4 regions of the Sphingobium yanoikuyae genome follow, and region 2 is predicted to be linked to each of the others. Evidence: riboswitches for the same ligand, from Rfam matches in the RefSeq annotation. Region 2 holds a riboswitch; each other region holds the start of a gene.
The links. A riboswitch is a leader RNA that binds a small molecule or an ion and turns the genes downstream of it on or off. The one in region 2 is predicted to bind cobalamin.
Positions count from the first base shown of each region.

Region 1: it holds a riboswitch for cobalamin, as region 2 does, so the genes downstream of both, HH800_RS22740 (TonB-dependent receptor plug domain-containing protein) here and HH800_RS03800 (cobalamin biosynthesis protein CobG) in region 2, are expected to answer to the same signal.
Region 3: it holds a riboswitch for cobalamin, as region 2 does, so the genes downstream of both, HH800_RS17820 (TonB-dependent receptor plug domain-containing protein) here and HH800_RS03800 (cobalamin biosynthesis protein CobG) in region 2, are expected to answer to the same signal.
Region 4: it holds a riboswitch for cobalamin, as region 2 does, so the genes downstream of both, HH800_RS10930 (TonB-dependent receptor) here and HH800_RS03800 (cobalamin biosynthesis protein CobG) in region 2, are expected to answer to the same signal.

Region 1 is NZ_CP053021.1:4,723,583-4,727,051, reverse strand. Features, by position in the region: gene HH800_RS22740 (TonB-dependent receptor plug domain-containing protein) at 1-1,688, opposite strand, end outside; cobalamin riboswitch at 1,824-2,017, opposite strand; gene HH800_RS22735 (ABC transporter substrate-binding protein) at 2,084-2,944, shown strand; gene HH800_RS22730 (acyl-CoA thioesterase) at 2,957-3,355, opposite strand; gene HH800_RS22725 (S9 family peptidase) at 3,355-3,469, opposite strand, start outside.
Region 2 is NZ_CP053021.1:711,527-714,995, reverse strand. Features, by position in the region: gene cobI (precorrin-2 C(20)-methyltransferase) at 1-219, opposite strand, end outside; gene HH800_RS03805 (precorrin-8X methylmutase) at 216-845, opposite strand; gene HH800_RS03800 (cobalamin biosynthesis protein CobG) at 845-1,897, opposite strand; cobalamin riboswitch at 2,177-2,389, opposite strand; tRNA gene HH800_RS03795 (tRNA-Gln) at 2,567-2,641, opposite strand; gene HH800_RS03790 (MarR family winged helix-turn-helix transcriptional regulator) at 2,804-3,313, shown strand.
Region 3 is NZ_CP053021.1:3,723,507-3,726,975, reverse strand. Features, by position in the region: gene HH800_RS17830 (copper resistance system multicopper oxidase) at 1-797, shown strand, start outside; gene HH800_RS17825 (copper resistance protein B) at 794-1,669, shown strand; cobalamin riboswitch at 1,732-1,977, shown strand; gene HH800_RS17820 (TonB-dependent receptor plug domain-containing protein) at 2,167-3,469, shown strand, end outside.
Region 4 is NZ_CP053021.1:2,203,305-2,206,773, forward strand. Features, by position in the region: gene HH800_RS10920 (SapC family protein) at 1-29, shown strand, start outside; tRNA gene HH800_RS10925 (tRNA-Glu) at 338-412, shown strand; cobalamin riboswitch at 995-1,237, shown strand; gene HH800_RS10930 (TonB-dependent receptor) at 1,425-3,469, shown strand, end outside.

The DNA of each region.
Region 1 (3,469 bases), 1.2 Mb from region 2:
CTGTTGCGCGGCCGGCGCGGCAGCCAATTGCCTTCGTTCGCGGTGCCGTCCGAACGATCCTCCGCCACGGTCCAGCTATAATTGCCGTCAATGGTCAGCCCCTTGACCGGCTCGACCGCCGCCTGCGCCTCTATCCCATGCGCCTTGGCGCGCGCGACATTGAGATAATAGCCATAGCGGCGGGTGGTGGTGCCGGGCGTGAAGCAGAGCGGATCGGTCGAACTGGAGGAACAGCTATTATAGATGATCTGGTCGGTCGTGGTCCGGTCGAACCAGGTCGCGCCCAGCCGCAGTTTCTCGCCAAGGAAGCGCTGCTCCGCGCCCGCTTCCCAGCCATGGGCGCGTTCGGGATCGAGCGCCTGGTTCCCATATTCGGAAAAGAGCTGATAGAGGGTCGGCGCCTTGAATCCCTCGCCATAGCTGGCGCGCAGCACCGTCCCGGTCGGCAACGCCCAGACGCCACCGGCAGAAAAGAGGGTGCGGCCGCCATAGCGATCATGATCGTCATAGCGCAGCCCGCCGGTCAGGGTCAGGCCCGTGATCGGCTGGGCATTGAGCTGTCCATAGACGCTGGTGATCTCCGCCTTGCCGCGGGCCGGATCGGGAATCGGCACCGAAAGCGACGCCGAAGGCGACACGCTGCGGAAGCGGCTATTCTCATTCTCCACCCCGAACAGCGCGGTCCAGCCGTCGGCGATCGCGAAGCTGCCCTGATATTCCAGCCGCTGGTTGCGCCCCGCCGCGTCGAAGGTCTGCTTGCGCGGGTTGCGCGGATCATAATTGTCGCGATCAGTATCGGTATAGCCATAGCCGAAACGGTTGCGGAACCGGCCGTCGAGCAGCGCGACGTTAAGGCCGGCATAGCCGACAAATTCGCGATTGGTGCCATAGGCCGGGCTGTCCGCGCTGGTGGCGTCGAAATCGACCTGGCCGTCGGAATAATAGCCGCGCAGGTCCGCGCTGATCCCGTCCGCCAGAGCCACCTCGACCCGGCCGGTGACGCTGCGATTGGTATAGCCGTCCTTCTCCTTGCCGCCAAAGGCCGGGCTGATCGCGGAAATACCCTCGGTGGTGAAGCTCTGGCCGCCGATCCGCCAGCTGACCGGGCCGGTCTTCCCGCCCAACGCCGCACGGGCACTGACCGTGTCACGCGACCCCGCCTCGATATCGAAGCTCCCCTCCAGCGCCTTTTCGGGCATGGCGGTGACGACATTGACGACGCCGCCGATCGCCTGGCTGCCCCACAGGGTCGACTGCGGGCCGCGCAGCACTTCTATACGCGAGGCGTCACCGACCAGCAGATTGGCGAAATTATAGCCGCCACCGGCCGAAGAGGGATCGTTAAGCTTCACCCCGTCGATGACCACTACGGTCTGGTCGGACTCGGCGCCACGAATGCGCAGCGACGTCGCCGTGCCATAGCCGCCATTGCGCGAGATGCTGACACCGGGCGTGCGCAGCAGCAATTCGGTGACGCCCAGATCCTGCGCCCGGTCGATCGCTGCCTTGTCGAGCACGGTGACGGAGGCCGGCACCTGATCCACCGGCGTGGCGAGGCGGGTCGCGGTGACGAGGATAGAGGATGCCCCGGCATCGGCGGCGGCATCGGGCGGTGGCGCCTGCTGCGCGTCTTCGGCGAAAGCGGTGGTGGAGAGAAGGAAAGAACAGAAAGTCAGATATTTGAACACATAAGCCCCCGGACGAGGGACCGCATCCCAGGGACGATATCGGTGCCCGGCCGGGCGCGACATGGTCCCCGCAATTTGCGGTCCACCTGTCGCCACGCGGGTTCACCCCCGTCCGCTCGGCACACCCTGTCCGCGCGAAGGACGACCGCGACCGGCAGGTCTCCTGGCTCGCGGGTCATCGCTGATTCATGCCGCCTTCTCAGAACCTTGTGGTCCCAATGGCATGTGGCACAAAGGCTCGCCGCTCACAGTTGCAGGGGCAGCCGGGGTCTTGAACCCCATTCCCTTTTCATCCCCGTTGCCGGGGAACCTGTCGCAGTCCGGGCGATAGGCGAGCCCGACTGGAGCGTCAATCTTCCTTGCCTGGCGGAGCGCGCCGGCTAAGGGAGGTGGCCATGCGGATATTTGCCCCCATCGGCCCCGGCAAGGGGATGATCGCCCTGGTGATCGCCCTGGTCGGCGGTGCCACATTATGGGCGGCCACCGCGCGCCAGCCTGCCAGTGCAGGCAAGCGTCCGCAACGGATCGTGTCGCTCAACCTGTGCGCCGACCAGTTGCTGGTCGCGCTGGCCGATCGCGACCAGATTGCCGGCCTGACCCATAATGCCGCCGATCGGCAGATGTCGGCGGTGGCGGCCGTAACGAAGGGCCTGCCCATCCTCGACGGATCGGCCGAACAGATTTTGGCGACCAATCCCGATCTGGTGATCGGCATGCCGGCGCGGCGCAATCCGGCGATCGCGATCCTCAAGGCCCAGCATTATCCCGCCGTCGATCTGAAAAGCGCGGACAGCTATGCCGATATCGTCGCGTCGATCCGCACCGTGGCGCAGGCGATCGGCCATGCCGACCGCGGCGAAGCGATGATCGCGCGGATGGACCGGGAACTCGCCGCCCTGCCCCGCGCGCCGAAGCCCAAAGTCGCGGCCTATTATCAGCGGCGCGGCTACATGACCGACACCGGCACGCTGGTCGACGACCTGATGACGCGGGCCGGCCTGCGCAACCTGGCCGCCGACCTTGGCAAGCCGGCGATCGCGCAGGTCAGCTTGGAGGAGATGGTCGCCGCCCGGCCCGACTATCTGATCGTCGAGAGCGCCACCGACCGCATCACCGACCAGGGCACCGAAATGCTGCATCATCCGGTGCTGCGCGACATAGCGCGCATCAGCCTGCCCCAGGCCTGGACCGTGTGCGGCGGACCGGCCTATGTGCAGGCGGCACGCGCCCTCTCCCAGGCCGTCAGCGCCCGCTGAAGCTGGGCCGGCTCAGCCCTCGATGAAGTTGGCGGCGACTTCGGCCGGCACCCGCATCAATCGGCCGCTTTCCTTGTCGATCATCGCCCAGGTGGATTTGGCCGACACCTTCACCTTGCCGTCCGGCCCGGTGAACTCGATCAGCCGGTCGAACCGCGCGCCGCGCGGTCCTTCCGGAATCCAGGTGCGGCCCGACACGACATCGCCCTCGGTCACGTTACCGCGATAATCGACCTCATGCCGGGTCACGACCCAGATATAGGCGTCGACATGGGCCGGATCGGCATCGGTCATCCAATGTTCGACCGACAATTGCTCCATCCACTGCACCCACACCGCGTTGTTCACATGGCCCAGCACATCGATATGCTCGGGCCGTGCGGTGAACTGCTTGGTGAAGCTCGACGCCATCAGCCTTCCACTCCCAGCTGCCATAGGATGAACGCAAATTCCTCGGCGGTCTCGTGCAGGCTCTCGAACCGGCCCGACTTGCCGCCATGGCCTGCGCCCATATTGGTCTTGAGC
Region 2 (3,469 bases):
ATCGGTGACCGGAATTTCGGTCGTCACCGGATATTCCATCGCCAGTTCGATTGCATCGTCCCGCAACATGCCCTGCGCGATGCGGCGCGCCTGCCCCGGTCGGCCGGCCTTGCGGAAATAGGCGACATGCCGTCCCCCCCGCACCAGCCGGTCGGCGCGCACGCTCAGCAAGTCCTGCGCGCCGGGGCCAAGGCCCACGCCATAGACGGTGCCGCTCATTCCGCGCGGCTCGCCAGCGCGTTGATCGCCGCAACCGTGATTGCGCTGCCACCCAGCCGGCCGTCGACGACGCAGCAGGGCACGGGCTGCGCCGCCCACAGTGCCGCCTTGGATTCCGCCGCGCCGACGAAGCCGACCGGGCAGCCGATGATCGCCGCGGGGCGCGGACAGGCCGGATCCTCCAGCATGTCGAGCAGGTGGAACAGCGCCGTGGGCGCATTGCCGATGGCAACCAGTGCCCCGGCAAGATGCGGCCGCCACAGTTCCAGCGCGGCGGCGGACCGGGTATTGCCCATCGCCCGCGCCATGTCCGGCACGGCGATCTCGTGCAAGGTGCAGAGCACGGCATTGTCGGCGGGCAGTCGCGCGCGCGTGACCCCTTCCGACACCATGCGCGCATCGCACAGCACCGGCGCCCCTGCGGCCAGGGCCTGCCGCGCCGCCGCTGCAAAGCCCGGCGAAAAGCGGATATGGCCCGCAAGGTCCACCATGCCCGCAGCATGGATCATGCGCACGGCGACCGGCTCCTCCTCGGCAGCAAAGCGCCCGAGGTCGGCTTCGGCGCGGATGGTGGCGAAGGACTGGCGATAGATTGCCGCGCCGTCCCTCTCATAATCATGGGGCATCAACAGGCTCCGAAATGGGCAAGAAGGTCGGTGGCGGTGAGGTCAGGACGGTCGGGCGCCGATCCTGCGCGGGCATGGAAGGCAAGGTCGTAGCGCCCGTCCCGCCCCGTCAGCACGATGTCGGCCGGCATCGAACAGGCGCAGCCCTTGGCGCAGCCGGAGACATGAAGGCGGCCCGCCACATGGGGCGCCAGCCGGCGGGCGAGGTCGCGGGTCTCCACGCTCGCCTGCGGACAGGCAGGTGCGCCGGGGCAGGCCTCCACATGCATGAGCGTATCGGCAGCGTCGGCGGACAGGCCGGGCACCTGCCCTTCGGCCAGCAGCATGCGCCATGGGGTCAGCCGCATGGCCGGCGCGTCGAGAAGATGCCGCGCGTCGATCCGACCGAACGAGAGACCATAGGCCATGCCGCCATCCCATGCGCCGGGGACCAGTCGCGGGCGCGGCGACGCGGCCTCTGCCCTGCCCGTTGCCCAATCCGGCAGGGGCGCATCATGCCGGGCCATGCGCCCCGCGCGCGCGCCGTCGCTCTCCACGAACCATCGGGCGAGCGCGAGCAGCGCATCCACTTCGCCGCCGCTGTCCACCGGCACGCCTTGTGCCCGCCCCTCCGCACGCAAGATCAGGCCGCCGTCCCGCGCCCGCTCGATGCGAAAATCCCCCGCTTCGCCGGACAGGAGCGGCGCGGCGCCGGCATCAATCACGAAGCCCATCTTGCCCGGCAAGTCCGGCAATTCGTCCAGGCGATCAAGCAACTGGCTGGCGATGCGATGGCTGTCGTCGCCCGCCCGCCAGTCTGGCGCGACCATCATCATGCGCGCGCCCTCGCGCCGGGCATCGCGGTCCACCAGGCCAAGGTCGAGCAGGCGGTCGAGCAAGGGGCGCCAGCTTTCGTCGCGCACGCCGCGGATCTGGAGATTGGCGCGCCGGGTCATGTCGATCAGGCCGTTGCCATGGGCGATCGCCGCTTCGCCCAGCGCCGCCAGATCGTCGGCCGAAAGACGACCGAGGCGCGGCTTCACGCGCACGATCAGCCCGTCGCCCGCCGCCATCGGGCGCCAGGCATCGGGACACCAGCCCCGAACGGCCGGCCCGTGGGCTACCGCATGGTTCGCGGTCGCCCTATCACTGCCCGCGCCGGTCTGGCTCACAGGCACATCCTCCGCGCGCCGGGACGCAACCAGGCAGGGCTTGCCGGCATCGCCGGTCGGCGCGAGGCGGCAGGCAGGCGCGACAGGCGCCCGACACCACGCGGCCGTGCAGCCCCAGCCACACGCTTCGCCGCCCAGACGGAAGAGAGACCGTGCCATGACCAACCCCTGGGTCAGGACAAGAGCGACCGAAACGCCGGCAGGTCTCCTGGCTCGCGGGTCGTTGCGGGATGCAAGCCTTCCCGGACGCTCTGTCCAGTGGCTGCCCTCACGGGCTCGTGCATCGCGCTATCCGCTTACAGTTGCAGGGACAGCCACGGAATAAGGGGCAAGGCCCCCGCACCGCATTCCCGATTAAGTTCCTTGCGGAACACCGGCGTCAGTTATGCAATGCACCAACATGAACCGGCGCATCGATGATGCCCTAGTCGAAACATCGGTCTTCGCCAAGACATGGAATGAGTATCGGCAGTCCCGCTGCCGGCTCGACGCCCAAGGCATACCGACGGAAGATGCCGAAACGGAAACCGGAAGCAAGGAAAGCGACGCGGCGTCGGATACCGAAAATTATGGCTGGGGCGGCAGGATTCGAACCTGCGCATGGCGGCATCAAAAGCCGCTGCCTTACCGCTTGGCGACGCCCCAGCAATGCGCCGATCCAAGTCAGCGCGGGACCGCCATATAGCGGCTGATGCACGAAAGAAAAGCCCTCCTGACGATGGACTTCGCCTTTCCCTTTCCTTCCCGCCCAACCCATCTTAGGGATCAACGCCACGCCCCCTCCCCTCCAGCCGGAAACCCGCGCCGATGTCCGTCCAAGCCCCCTCGCCCAGCCAGATCGCACCGGCTTCGCCGCTGTTCCTGCGCGAGGACGAAATCCGGCGCGGCATCGAGATGCTCTATTTCGGCTATTCCGCGCTCACCCGCTCGATCGACGAGGGGCTGGCGGCGCAGGGGCTGGGCCGCGCCCACCACCGCGCCCTCTATTTCATCTCGCGCCAGCCCGACCTGACGGTGAAGGATCTGCTGCGCCTGCTGGCGATCACCAAGCAATCGCTCGGCCGGGTGCTCAATGACCTGATCGAGCGCGGCTATATCGAGACCCGGCCCGGCAGCAGCGACCGGCGGCAGAAACTGCTGCGCCTCAGCCCCGCCGGCCGCGCGCTGGAAGCCGAGCTTTTCCGCGCCCTGCGCGAGAAGATGGCGGCCGCCTATGCCCAGGCCGGACAGGGGTCCGTCACCGGTTTCTGGCGGGTGATGGAGGGTCTGATCCCCGATGCCGACCGGTCGATGGTGTTCGGCCTCAGCGGCGGCTGATCGCGAAAGCACGCAACCTTATGGCCGCTGCCGCGCTTTTAGGAGCGTCGTGCGGAAAAGTGGGAACCGATTTTCCGCTTAGAACGATGCGACAACAAGGAATTTGGCAGCGCCGCGTCAGATATGATGCGGCGCTGCCTAAGCCTTGCCAACGCA
Region 3 (3,469 bases), 2.2 Mb from region 2:
TGATCGTCCAGCCCGGCGAGGCGAAGCCCTATGCCCTGATTGCCGAGGCGATCGACCGGTCGGGCCTGGTCCGCGCCACGCTGGCGCCGCAGGTCGGCATGGTCGCCCCCGTGCCGGCCCGGCGCGCCCGGCCGCTGCTGGGCATGAAGGACATGGGCATGGACATGGGCGGCATGGATATGGGCCATGGCGGCGTGATCGACCTCAGCCAGCCGGCCAATGACGCCATGAGCGGGCATAGCATGAAGATGCGCGACAAGTCGGTCGCGCCGGGCGTGAAAATGGGGCCGGGCGTCGCCACCCTGTCGCCGATGCCGGCCGATCGCACCGCTGACCGGCCGACGGGGCTGGAGGATGTCGACCATCGGGTGCTGACCTATGCCGATCTGCGGTCGCTGACGCCGAACACGGACCTGCGCACCCCGACCCGGTCGCTCGACATTCATCTGACCGCGAACATGGAACGATACATGTGGTCGTTCGACGGGGTGAAGCTGTCGGAAGGGGCGGAGCCGATCGCCTTCCGCCATATGGAACGGGTGCGCGTGACCCTGATCAACGACACGATGATGCCGCATCCCATCCATCTGCACGGCCATTTCTTCGAACTGGTGACCGGCGAGGCGGCGCATAATCCGCGCAAGCATACGGTGAATGTGCTGCCGGGCGGCAAGGTCAGCTTCGACCTTACCGCCGATGCGCTGGGTGACTGGGCGTTCCACTGCCATATGCTGATGCACATGCATGCCGGGATGATGCGGGTCGTGACGGTCCGCCATGGGGAGGACGCGGCATGAGGAGGGTCGCGCTTCTGATGCTCGCCGCCGCCGCGCCGGTGCAGGCCCAGACGATGGACCATAGCCAGATGGACCATAGCCAGATGGATCATGGGGCAATGGGTCATGAGATGCCGGCTGCCGACGCCGCCATCCCGCAAGGCACGCCGCCGACAGTGCCGACCGATCATGCCGCCGACGCGCTCTATGACCCCGCTGCCATGGCCCGCGCCCGCGCGGCGATGATCGCGGAAGGGGGCGGCATGACCTATTCGCAATGGATGCTCGATCGGCTGGAATATCGCGCCGGCAAGGGCGCTGATGGCTATGCCTGGGAGGGCGAAGGCTGGATCGGCGGCGACATCAACCGCTTCGCGGTCAAGAGCGAGGGTGAGGGGACGGTCGGCGGATCGCTCGAACGGGCCGAGGTGCAGGCGCTCTACAGCCGGGCGATCGACCCCTGGTTCAACCTGCAGGCGGGCGTGCGGCAGGATTTCGGCGAAGGGCCGGACCGCAGCTATGCGGTGATCGGCATCGACGGCCTGGCGCCTTACTGGTTCGAGGTCGGGGCCGAAGCCTTCCTGTCGACCAGGGGCGACGCCCATCTGCGGCTGGAGGCGAGCTATGACCAGCGCATCACCCAGCGGCTGATCCTGCAGCCCGCTGCCGAGTTCAATCTGGCGGCGCAGGCCGTGCCCGAACTGGGGATCGGCGCCGGCCCGTCCGATATCGAGCTGGGGCTGCGGCTGCGCTACGAGATCGCCCGCGAATTTGCGCCCTATGTCGGCGTCAATTGGGAACGCAAGCTGGGCGATACGGCCGATTATGCCCGTGCCGCCGGCGATAAGCCGTCGGCCACCAGCCTGGTGATCGGCCTGCGCGCCTGGTTCTGAGAGGCGCTTGCAGCCCGCCCGATATTCGATTATCGATCCCGCCGATCCCGCGCCGCACGGCATGGGATCATGATCGCGCCGGTGTCCCGAAAGGGGCTTAATAGGGAATGCGGTGCGGACGGGTGACTGTCCAAATCCGCAGCTGTCCCTGCAACTGTAAGCGGTGAGCGCGATGTACATGTGCGGACGGCAGAATGACCGATCCGCCAGCCACTGGGCCGGACGCTAAATCCTGCGAGGCCTGGGAAGGCCGTGCATCAAGCGATGACCCGTGAGCCAGGAGACCTGCCGGCGTCTGGTCGCTCTTGCCTTGGTCCAGGGGATGGCCGCGGCACGGTAACTTCCGTCTGAGCGACGAACGAGCGGCTGGGGCCGCTGCGACGACGCGCGTCGGTTGCCCTTGGGCGCCCGGCCGGCGCGTGTGTCGGACGTTCGCGCGCGTGCCGCTCGTGAAGGTTGCCCCCGCCCGTCGAACGCGGCGCCGGATGGGGGAATAAATGAAGTCCAATATCGTTTCACGGGCCGCGCTGGCCCTTTCGCTTGCCATCGCATCGCCGGCTCTGGCCGACGAAGGGGAAGGCGACAGCATCGTCGTCACCGGCACCAGCCTGGAAGAGACGCTGCCGCAGCAGCTGTCGCGCTATGGCCATGCCATCGAGATCGTCACCGACACGCAGATCCGCGATGCCGCCGCGATCGACACCGCCCGCGCGCTCGAAGCGGTGCCGGGCCTGTTCATCCGGTCGCAGTCCGGGCCGTTCAGCTATGTCGACATCGCGCTGCAGGGTTCGCGCACCAAGGATGTGCTGTGGACGATGGACGGCATCCGCCTCAACAACCGCCTCTATGGCGGCACGTCGCCCAACGACACCATGGCCGCCAGCATGATCGAGCGGATCGAGGTGCTGAAAGGGGGCGAAAGCCTGTTCTACGGCACCCAGGCCGCGGCCGGCGTGATCAATGTCGTCACCCGCGATTTCAGCGACGATCTGGGCGGCCAGGTCAATGCCAGCCTCGACAGCTTTGCCGGGACCAGCCTGGACGGCTATGTTCGCGGCGCGATCGGCCAGCATCGCTTCGTGGTCTGGGCCAATCGCAGCCAGTCGGACGGCTATCGTCCCTATGACGTGATGCAGCCCAGCGCGACCGATCGCGCGCGCGGCTATGATCTCTGGTCGGCGGGCATCAAATATCAATATGATATCGCGTCGGACCTGCGCCTGAACGCCCTCTACCAGCATACCAAGGCCGATCTCGACAATATCAGCGCGACGCGGACCAAGGAAAGCCGCAACGACCGCAATGAGGAAGTGGCCAGCCTGCGGCTCGACTATACCGGCGAGGATGGGGTGCAATTCTTCCTCAAGGGCTATTTCCACGACTGGAAGACCGCCTATGTCCAGATCCGAAACCCCGTGCCCGCCGGCCCGCCGCAGGTCATCTATCCGGCCGGCACCTTCTGGGGCTATCAGGATTATGGCGGCAGCGCGGTGGTGCAGCTCAACATGCTGCGCGGCATCGACACGCTGATCGGCTATGATTTCCAGAGCTTCAACGGCCGCGACGACGTCCTGCTGATCGCGCCGACCGATGAACAGGTCCATGCCGGCATCTTCCAGCTGCGCACCAATGACGAATTGTCGAGCAAGGCGCGGATCGCCGCGGGCCTGCGCTACAACAAGGCGAAGGGATCGGAAAAGACGATCTGGAACGTGTCGGGCCGCTATGATGTCAGCGACGCGCTGTTCGTGGAGGCCAATGGCGGCACCTCCTTCGTGCTGCCCGACGCCTCGCAGCTTT
Region 4 (3,469 bases), 1.5 Mb from region 2:
CGGCCGCGCCGGTGGCCGTGGAAGCCTGAAAGCCCGATTAACTCCGTTAATCGCAAATATATCGGTATAGGGCGGGGCTTGCTCTTGAAAGCAGCCTCGCCCTGCCCTATTTCTATTGCATGCGATGCACCTGCCCCCCTTTCGGGTGTGTCGTATAGGGCGCCTCCCCCTTGGAGGCGTCTCCTCCCTGAACCTGGCCACCCCGTGCATCGCATGGGGTGGTTTTTTATGGGCCGCAGTCGACGTAGGGGCCGCGAAAACTTTTCACCGCTTTCGCTTGACGCCATCGCCTCCCCTGCCTAAAGGCACGCCCCTGCCTGTCGCCCATGCGACATACGGCCCCTTCGTCTAGCGGTTAGGACGCGGCCCTCTCACGGCTGAAACACGGGTTCGATTCCCGTAGGGGTCACCAGCAAAATCAATGACTTAGTTGGCATTGAAGAACGCCGAGATCGCCAATTCTCCAATAAGCGATTCTTTTCCTCACACTCAGTGATCATCTGTGGACGCCGTCGGACGATCCTTGCCATGGATCAGTATAAATAAGGCTGAAACGAGGGTAACTCTAGCCATCCGATCTCAAGCAATGGTTGCCCGCTCGCTGCCCTCCTGAATGTACTCGAATTTCAAAAACTATCGCTGGTCTAGGAATGTCTGTCGCGACGCTACCCAGCTGATGAACGGCCTGGGTGACAGGCTGCGGTTCGGCAGATTCGGAGAGCCGAAGGCGAGGTAGCAACCGTTCGCCGGCGCATGATCCGTAAGGGCGGCGGCGTTGTTGAGCATCGCTATCTGCCGACGCATTACGTGCATTGATAATCGTTCGCAACAACTCATGTGCCGCTTGTTCATGACTGCTATCGGGGCGGTGTGTTCAGCACCTGAGCGTCAGGGACAGCCGCATACCGGCCGTCCAGGCATGACCAAATTCCACATTCCACGAATTTCTTGCTATCCTGTTCGATAGCCCATAGTTCCCAGCCCGTCCCCTAACGGGGGGCAAGATCGCGTTGGTGCTTCGAAAGAGGCTTAAAAGGGAACGCGGTGGAGGGGCACTGCCCCTGAAGCCGAGGCTGTCCCTGCAACTGTAAGCGGATAGCGCGATGCATATCGCGGCAGGCCAAGGATGCCTGTCGCAGCCACTGGGCCGGACGCTAACTCCTGCGAGGCCTGGGAAGGCCGTGCATCGTGCGATGACCCGTGAGCCAGGAGACCTGCCAGCGTCCGGTCGCTCTTGCCTTGGTCCAGGGGATGGCCGCGGCACGGTGTACTCCGTCTGAGCGACGAACTTGCGGCCAGGCCGCAACGGTGGGTTCCGCCGGTCGCTCGTTTGCGCCCGGTCTCCACCGCTGCGCCCGTGCGAGGAGACGTCCTCCTGCGCGGGAACCTGTCCGTTCGACTGGAAAACGCAACGGGGGTTACACATGAATACACGATCGCTTCTTTCCGGCCTGATCCGTTCCGGCGCATCATGTTGCGCACTGGCGGCAAGTGTCACCGCAACGCATGCTCAGGAGACCGCCGACGCCGCGCCCGATGGCACGGAGAACATCGTCGTCACGGCGCGCAAGGCCGGCGTCCTGCAACTTGGCCAGCAGGCCGATGCCTCCAGCCGCCTTGGCCTGACGCCTATGCAGACGCCCGCAAGCGTCGATGTCATCACCAAGGAGATGATCCGCAGTCTTGGTGACCGCACGGTCGTTGCGGCGGCGGCGCGCGCGCCGGGCCTGATCAACAATTCCTCGGCATTCGGCTATTCCCTGAGTTCGCGCGGGTTCACCGGCTACACCTCGGTGATGCAGCTCTATGACGGTATGCGGGTCTATACGACGACCACGCAGACCTTCCCCGCCGATCCCTGGATGGCCGAGCGCATCGAGGTGCTGCGCGGCGCAGCGTCCGTGCTCTATGGCGAAGGCGGCATCGGCGGCGCCATCAACGTTGTGCGCAAAAAGCCCAACACCGAAGAGTTCGAAGGTGAACTACGCCTCAGCGGCGGCTCTTTCGATACATATGCAGCGGCCGGCGGGATCGGCGGGCCAATCGGGGACAAGCTGTCCTACCGCGTGGATCTCAGCTACAACCGGTCGGACGGCTGGATGGAGCGCGGACGCTCCCGTAGTCTCGCCCTGTCGGCCGCGCTGCGCTACCAGGCCAGTGACGATCTGGTGCTGACCCTGACGCATGATCGCGCCGATCTAGATCCGACGATCTGGTACGGCACGCCGCTGCGTGATGGCAAGCTGGTGCGCAAAATCCGCAAGAAGAACTACAATATCGCCGACCGCTCGCTGCGCTTCGACGATGCCTGGACCCAGGCCAAGGCGGAATGGACGCCTTCAGACGGGGTGACGATCACCAACGTCGCCTATTACCTCACCGGCTTCAAGCACTGGCGCAATGCAGAAGGCTATGCCTGGTCCGGCGATCAGATCCGCCGGTCGAGCTATCTGGAAATCTTCTACAAGACCAAGCAGTGGGGCGACCGCTTCAACGCGGTTTTCGACCACACATTGCTGGGCATGGACCACCGCCTGAGCCTGGGCGGAGAGTATAACAGCGGATCGCTGCTGCGCACCGACAGTTCGCCCAATTCCCGATCCGACCTGGTGGATCCCTACGACTACGCGCCCGGCACGTTTCTGGATGGCGCCTTCGGCACCCGGTACAAGTATAAGACAGATGTGCAGCAATGGGCGCTGTTCGGCGAAAGCCGCCTCTCGCTGTCGGATCGACTGTCGCTGGTGACGGGCCTGCGCTACGATCGCCCGAAGACCGAGCGCCACGATGCGCTCGATCCGACCGCCGACTACACCGCGCGCTATCCCAGTACCAGTTGGCGTGCGGGGCTGGTCTACAATCCCACGGACACGATCTCGCTTTACGCGCAATATTCCGCGGCCGCCGATCCGGTGACGGCGTTCCTCACCGCGACGCTGGCACAAACCAGCTTCGATGTATCCACCGGGCGGCAATGGGAAGCGGGTGCCAAGGCAACCTTCCTCGACGGGCGCGGCGAATTCACGCTGTCGGGCTATCGCATCGTCAAGAAGAAGATCCTGACCCGCTCCGCCAATGATCCCACGGTGTCTGTGCAGGTCGGCCAGCAATCGTCCTACGGCGTCGAGGCATCGTTCGGACTGGCCGTGACCAAGTCCTTCAGCATCCTGGCCAACGGCACGATCCTGAACGCGCAATATGACGACTTCGACGAACTTGTCGGCACGGAGCTTGTCAGCCGCAACGGCAACATGCCGATCGGCGTTGCCGAAAAGGCAGCCAATCTGTGGCTTTCTTGGCGGCCGGTGCAACCGCTGCACCTCGACACCGGCCTGCGCCATGTCGGCAAGCGCTATTCGGACGCCGCCAATACCCGTCGCATTCCGGCCTATACGCTCGTCGATGCTTCGGCGCGCTACGACCTGGGAAAGAAGACGAGCGTGACGCTCAACCTGCGCAATGTCTTCGA